Defluviitalea raffinosedens: one gene and its partner. The protein of the gene in region 1 interacts with the protein of each later gene in a pairwise test. Links are inferred from orthologs where the notes say so. Each region holds a gene or a part of one and is shown on either strand. Other genes may lie near its edges.

Region 1 (3,131 bases):
TTCACCCGTGGTCCTTTAATGAATTTGCTTAATACCGGAAGTGTAACATTATATCCTATACTCCTAATTAATACTAAACCTTGTTTCTTTCTGTCCTCCGGTACCAGACCAATCCCATTGTTCATCGCATCTAACGGACAATTTATTTTAACTTCCTTCCCTTCAATCATAATGGTACCTGAATCATATTTATCTATCCCAAAGATTGCTCTGGCTAATTCTGTTCTTCCCGCTCCTACAAGGCCGGAAATGCCTAAAATCTCCCCTTTACGAAGGGAAAAACTGATATTATTTAAAACGCCTTTTCTATTAAGATTTCTGACCTCAAGAACAATCTCTCCTATTTCATGGTCTGATTTTACATATAAATCTTTTAATTCACGGCCTACCATCATGGTAATAAGCTCATCTCTTGAGGTTTCTTTCGTTATTTTGGTGCCGATATACTGCCCATCTCTCATGACAGTAATTCTATCAGTAATTCTAAAGAGTTCTTCCATTCTGTGAGAGATATAAATAATCGAAATGCCTTTTTTCTTTAACTCCTCAATGGTTTTAAACAACATTTCTACTTCTTTTTTAGAAAGGGATGCTGTCGGTTCATCCATCACAAGAATATTTGCCCCCACAGAAAGTGCTTTTACAATTTCTATCATTTGCTGCTTTGCTACACTTAAAGTGCCAACAATCTCTGTAGGCTCAATACTTAATCCTAGAGAATCCATTAAATTACGAGCTTTTTTATTCATCTCAGAGAAGTTTACAAATCCTAACCCTTTTTTAATCTCTTCTCTTCCTAAAAAGATATTTTCTGCTACAGTCATATTAGGCGCCAGACACAACTCCTGATGAATAATGCTGATTCCATTGGCGTGAGCACTGTGAACACCTGTTATTTCTACTTTTCTTCCCTTTATATAAATATCTCCTTCATCTGCCTGATAGATGCCGCCTAAAATTTTCATCAACGTGGACTTCCCAGCTCCATTTTCTCCAAGCAATGCATGAACTTCACCCTGTTTCAATTCTAATTTGGCATCTTTTAGTGCATATACTCCCGGAAATCGTTTATGAATATTTCTCATGCTTAAAATGACTTCGTCCATTTCACCCCTCCTCTTAGAAATGCTTGTGGACTTACCCACAGTAAATCCACAAGCATTTTTCATACATCCTGATTAGAAACCGTTATTTCCATCTGTATCTACATTTTCCTTCGTTAATAGTTTTACAGGCACCTTAATTTCGTGGTCTACCGTTTCTCCATTGAGGTGTTTGTATGCTGCTTCTACTGCTATCCTTCCTATTTCTGAAGGATATTGTGCAGCTGTTGCAGTCAATTTTCCTTCTTTAACCATCTTCTTTCCATCTTCTGAGCCGTCTACTCCATAGATTGCTTTTACATCATCTAATTTTCCAGCCGCTTCTAAAGCTGCAATGGCTCCCAAGGCCGTTGGATCATTCAACGCCATAACCACTGTAATGTCCGGATTTGCCTGAATGATGTTTTCCATGACAGGCATTGCTTGTTCTAATTGTCCCTCCGAAGATTGTTGTGCTACAATTTTAAGTCCCGGATATTGCTTAATCGTTTCAATAAAGCTGTCTGTTCTCTCTATAGCAGATTTTGCTGTTGGATGCTCCAGAATAACCACATTACCTTCTGTAATCCCTAAGGTTTCTGTTAAGTGTTTAGCAGCCAATACTCCTGCTTCCCAGTTATTCGATGCTACTGTTGTGACTACCAAATCATCATCAAATACGGGGGCATCCACTACGAATACAGGCACACCTGCCTTATTGGCTGCTTCTAATGCTGGCTTAATTCCTTTCCAGTCAACAGGGTTTAAGAAGATTCCATCAACACCTTGTGCAATCAAATCTTCTACTCCTGCTATTTGTTTGTTAAGATCTAACTGTGGGTCAAGGGTGATTAATTTATCTCCGTTGGCTTCAATAGCTTGTTTTAATCCTTCGTTTAAAGTTACAAAGAATGGATTGTTTAAGGTCATAAATGTTGCACCAAATCTTCTTTGCTTGTTTTCATCTTTTGACGCTTTGGATGCCTCAATTTCAGCAGATGTAGATTCAGGCTCACTGACTGTCGACTTTTGATTGCTTGTACCACACCCTGCAAACAAGGAAAATGCCATGGTAAGCACCATTAGAATTGGGAAAACTCTCTTTTTCATCAAAACCCCTCCTAAAAGTTAAAATTGAATTTTATATGTGCAAATTATACAGCTAAATGCAAAATACATCATGTGTATTATGTCATTTAATTATAATTACATTTGTCATCATCTAAATTACATTTGTGTATTTTCACAATATCTGTTTGTCTGCTTTCTAAAATATGTACAAGTTTCTTACAGCATTTTTGATTTAATATAAAATAAAACCCTTAAATATATGAACTATATTTAAGGGTCCTGTTCAATCACTATCTATGTTATTTCCCATGGTAATTCCACTCTGCACTGCCAAAATAGCAATTTGAGTCCTGTCTCTTAAATTTAATTTACTTAATATATTGCTGATATAATTTCTCACTGTTCCTTCGCTGAAATTAAGCTCTTTTGTAATCTCCTTATTTGAAAGCCCCATCCCAATAAGTTTCATAATTTTAAGTTCGTTTTTATTTAAAGACGAAAGTGCATCATTTTGGATTTTACTTGTATAATCCGCTTCAGCCATTTGAGAAAAAAACTTGCATACTTTAGTAGCCACTGAAGGATTAATTAATGAGCCGCCATTCATTACAATCCGAATGGATTCAACCAATTCATTTAATGATATCCCTTTTAAGAGATATCCACTGGCCCCATTTTTTAGTGCATCAAAAACATATTCATCATCATCAAAAGTAGTCAATATAATGATTTTAATGTCTGGATTCATTTTCTTAATAACCTTGGTTGCCTCTACTCCATCCATCTCTGGCATCCTTATATCCATTAATATGACATCCGGCTTCTTATCCTTTGCCAGCTCCACTGCTTCCTTGCCGGTTGCTGCCAGACCTACAATTTTCATATCTTCTTTATTGGAAATCACAAATTCCAGACTTTGACGAATCAATTCCTGATCTTCTGCTATCATCACTTTGATCATACACTTTCCCCCATTAT
Region 2 (3,965 bases), 190 kb from region 1 along the record:
GCTCAACTAAAATGTTTCCTAAGTCTTTAAGTCTTTCTTCAGCATAAACAGTTTTTGCATTTAAAAAGCCTGGCAGACTTCCCAAAATCACCGCTAATGCCAATATAAGGGGAGCCATTCTTTTAATTAGCTTTTTCACTGTTTTCCCTCCTTTTTTTCTCATTTGCTTTCCTCCCTTGAAATGAATTTTTATATTTCTTTCATTTAAAATATCATAAAAAATTCTCTAAAAACGATCTATTGCATGAAACATGATTTTTTTGACATGAAATACAATACCCGCAGGTGTGCATCCTGCCCGGAAGACTTTTTATTGTATAGGAAATTTGGTGGAATTTCCTATACAATAAAAACAGGCTGCTCAGTAAATCTTTTACTGAGCAGCCTGCTAAACTTACGCTCTTTTCACGGTGAATTGAACTGCTTCTCCATTGATATTCCAGTCTTTGGAATAGCCGTCCATGGTTCCTTCTGATATGTTTTCTGCCAAAACTTCTCCGGCGATTTCTTCTTTATTTCTTTCGATAATCTTAGCCAGCTTTTCATTGCCATGATATGTTACAAGAATATAGTCCTGTACTTCGAAGTCAGCTTCTTTTCTCATGGTCTGGATCTTGCTGATGATTTCTCTTACAAATCCTTCTTCAATCAGTTCTTCTGAAAGATTGGTATCTAATACTACAGTCACATCTTTCTCACTTTCTGCCACAAAACCTTCTTTATGCTCTGTGGAGATTAAAAGGTCTTCTTCAAGGAGTTCCACTTTTTCTCCATCAAAATCAAAGGTTAATGGATTGCCGCTTTTTAGCTCATTCATGGCTTTGTTGCCATCGATTGCTGTTAGAGCTTCGCGGATTTTTCCTACCAGTTTTCCGTATTTAGGCCCTACAGTCTTTAACTGAGGCTTGAAGGAATAGGTTGTAAAATCAGCCACATCATCGGTAAAGATAACTTCTTTCACATTTAACTCATCGGCAATGATGTCTTTGTATTCGCCTGGAAGTTCTTTAGCTACTTTAACATACATTTTTCCTAAAGGCTGTCTGTTTTTAATATTGGCAGTATTTCTGCATGCACGGCCCTGAACAACGACTTTTAGAACTGTGTCCATGTTTTCTTCTAATTCTTTGTTAATGAATGTTTCATTAACTTCTGGGAACAGGCACAGGTGCACACTTTCAGGAGCGTTCTTATCCACATTTCTTACAAGATTTTGGTAAATTTCTTCTGCCATAAATGGTGTAAATGGCGCTGTAAGCTTCGTTAAAGTGGTTAAAACAGTATAAAGAGTCATATAGGCATTGATTTTATCCTGAGGCATATCTTTATACCAGAAACGTTCTCTACTTCTTCTTACATACCAATTACTTAAATCATCTACAAAGTCCTGCAGAGCTCTTGCAGATTCTATGATTCTGTAATTGTCTAAGTTTTTATCAACAGTTGCAATTAAAGAATGCAGTCTGGATAAAATCCATTTGTCCATGATGGATAATTGGTCGTAATCCAATGTATAATCCATTGGATTGAATCCGTCAATGTTCGCATACAGTACATAGAATGCATAAGTATTCCAGAAAGTTCCCATGTATTTTCTTTGAGCTTCACTGACGGCTTCTCCGTAGAATCTGCTTGGAAGCCATGGTGCACTGTTGGTGTAGAAATACCATCTTACTGCATCCGCCCCTTGTTTGTCCAGAACAGACCATGGATCCACTACATTTCCTTTATGCTTGCTCATCTTAAGTCCATCTTTGTCCTGAACCAATCCGAGCACAATTACGTTCTGGTATGCCGGTTCATCAAATAAAAGAGTGGAAATAGCAAGGAGTGTATAGAACCAACCTCTTGTTTGGTCCACTGCTTCACTGATAAAGTTTGCAGGGAAATTTTGCTCGAATTTTTCCTTGTTTTCAAACGGATAATGCCATTGTGCAAAAGGCATGGAACCAGAATCGTACCAGCAGTCAATAACTTCCGGAACCCTCTTCATGCTGCCGCCGCACTTGGGGCAATTAAGATATACATTGTCAATATAAGGCTTATGAAGTTCTATATCTTCTGGTACATCTTTTCCCATTTCGCGGAGTTCTGCAATGCTGCCTATGGCATGGCGATATCCGCAACCACATTCCCAGATTGGCAGAGGAGTTCCCCAGTATCTTTCACGGCTAAGACCCCAGTCTATGACATTTTCAAGGAAGTTTCCAAAACGGCCGTCACGGATATTTTCAGGAAGCCAGTTAATTTTTTTGTTATTTTTAAGCAATTTGTCTCTAACTGCTGTCATCTTAATGAACCAGGTATCTCTTGCGTAATATAAAAGTGGTGTATCACATCTCCAACAGAAAGGATAGGAGTGCTCATAATCCTGAGCTTTGTAAAGAAGGTTTCTGCTGTCTAAATTCTTTATAATCTCTGGATCAGCGTCTTTTACAAACATTCCTTTCCAGGGGGTTACAGCATCTACAAAATTACCTTGCTCATTAACCAATTGCACAAAAGGAAGATCATAAGTTCTTCCGACTCTGGCATCGTCTTCCCCGAAAGCAGGAGCTGTATGAACGATACCAGTACCATCTGTTAAGGTTACATAATCATCTGCTACAACATACCATGCTTTTTTATCTACCTTAGCAAAATCAAAAATTGGTGTATATTCTGTTCCGACTAAATCTTTTCCAACCATTCTGTCTAAAACTTCGTATGCTTCGTTTAATACGGTTTCTGCCAAAGCTTCTGCTAAAATATAAACTTCATCAGCACATTTTGCTTTTACATAGGTTTCATCAGGATTTACAACCAATGCCACATTGGACGGCAGAGTCCATGGGGTTGTTGTCCAAGCCATTAAGTAAACTTGGTTTTCGCCTTTTACAGGGAATTTTACAAAAACAGAAGCTTCTTTAACATCCTTATAGCCTTGTGCGACTTCATGGCTGGATAAGGATGTACCACATCTTGGGCAATAAGGTACTATTTTATGGCCTTTGTATAAAAGTCCTTGATCCCAAATTTTCTTTAAAGACCACCAAACCGATTCAATATAATTATTATGATAGGTTACATATGGGTTTTCCATATCTACCCAATAACCTACACGATCGCTCATTCTTTCCCATTCACTTTGATACTTCCAAACGCTTTCCTTACACTTTTTGATAAAAGGTTCTACGCCATATTCTTCAATCTGAGGCTTACCGCTGATGCCAAGGGTTTTTTCTACTTCCAGCTCAACAGGAAGTCCATGAGTATCCCAGCCTGCTTTTCTAAGAACATTATATCCTTTCATTGACTTGTATCTTGGGATAATATCCTTAATTACCCTTGTTAAAATATGCCCTATATGAGGCTTTCCATTGGCTGTAGGAGGTCCATCATAAAATGTAAAAGTCGGTCCCCCTTCTCTCAGGGACATGCTTTTTTCAAAGATATTGTTTTCTTTCCAGAATTTTAATACCTGTTTTTCTCGTTCCACAAAATTCAGGTCTGTCGAAACTTTGTTATACACAGTATACCCTCCATTCCTTTCCATTATAAAAAGCCTCTCATCCCTTAACAGGACGAAAGGCTACTTTCGCTATACCACCTGATATTACATCGTTCTATACATACTATAATATGCTTTCCTGTTAACGGGGGAATCCCGTCAGAGCCTACTGCAAGTTCGGTCTGCCACTCCAAGGGGATTTTCCGTATTTTCTTCATCTTGGGCTTCCACCATCCCCAATTCGCTGTGGACTCCAAAAATACGTACTTGTCCTTTTCCTCGTGTTTATACAAATATCCCAATCTATAATTCAATTTATTATTATAGGAAAGTCTTTATGATTTGTAAAGGGGGTTTTTTATATTTATTGTCATTATTTTAACTTTTTATTCATATTTTATAGTTATAGATTTTACATTGCCTTGACGGATTAGAAAGGAGGATGGATATGGAGATTTTATACTTCATTATCGTT

Evidence for each region.
Region 2: the proteins of JOD07_RS00500 (region 1) and ileS interact in binary tests that used the Escherichia coli proteins (3 or more experiments, as listed by UniProt). The link is inferred for Defluviitalea raffinosedens from one-to-one orthologs.

What each region holds. Positions count from the first base shown.
Region 1 is NZ_JAFBEP010000001.1:107,050-110,180, forward strand. What follows is about bases 186-2,983. They hold JOD07_RS00500 (sugar ABC transporter substrate-binding protein), read right to left. Parts: upstream 2,193-2,983; coding sequence 1,179-2,192; downstream 186-1,178. Other genes in these bases: JOD07_RS00495 (sugar ABC transporter ATP-binding protein), read right to left, coding at 186-1,106; JOD07_RS00505 (response regulator transcription factor), read right to left, coding at 2,437-2,983. In the rest of the region: more of JOD07_RS00495, read right to left, coding at 1-185; more of JOD07_RS00505, read right to left, coding at 2,984-3,114. UniProt on the Escherichia coli protein: Part of the ABC transporter complex RbsABC involved in ribose import. Binds ribose. Also serves as the primary chemoreceptor for chemotaxis.
Region 2 is NZ_JAFBEP010000001.1:299,999-303,963, forward strand. What follows is about bases 195-3,826. They hold ileS (isoleucine--tRNA ligase), read right to left. Parts: upstream 3,512-3,826; coding sequence 395-3,511; downstream 195-394. Outside these bases: JOD07_RS01495 (hypothetical protein), read right to left, coding at 1-163; JOD07_RS01505 (hypothetical protein), read left to right, coding at 3,939-3,965. UniProt on the Escherichia coli protein: Catalyzes the attachment of isoleucine to tRNA(Ile). As IleRS can inadvertently accommodate and process structurally similar amino acids such as valine, to avoid such errors it has two additional distinct tRNA(Ile)-dependent editing activities.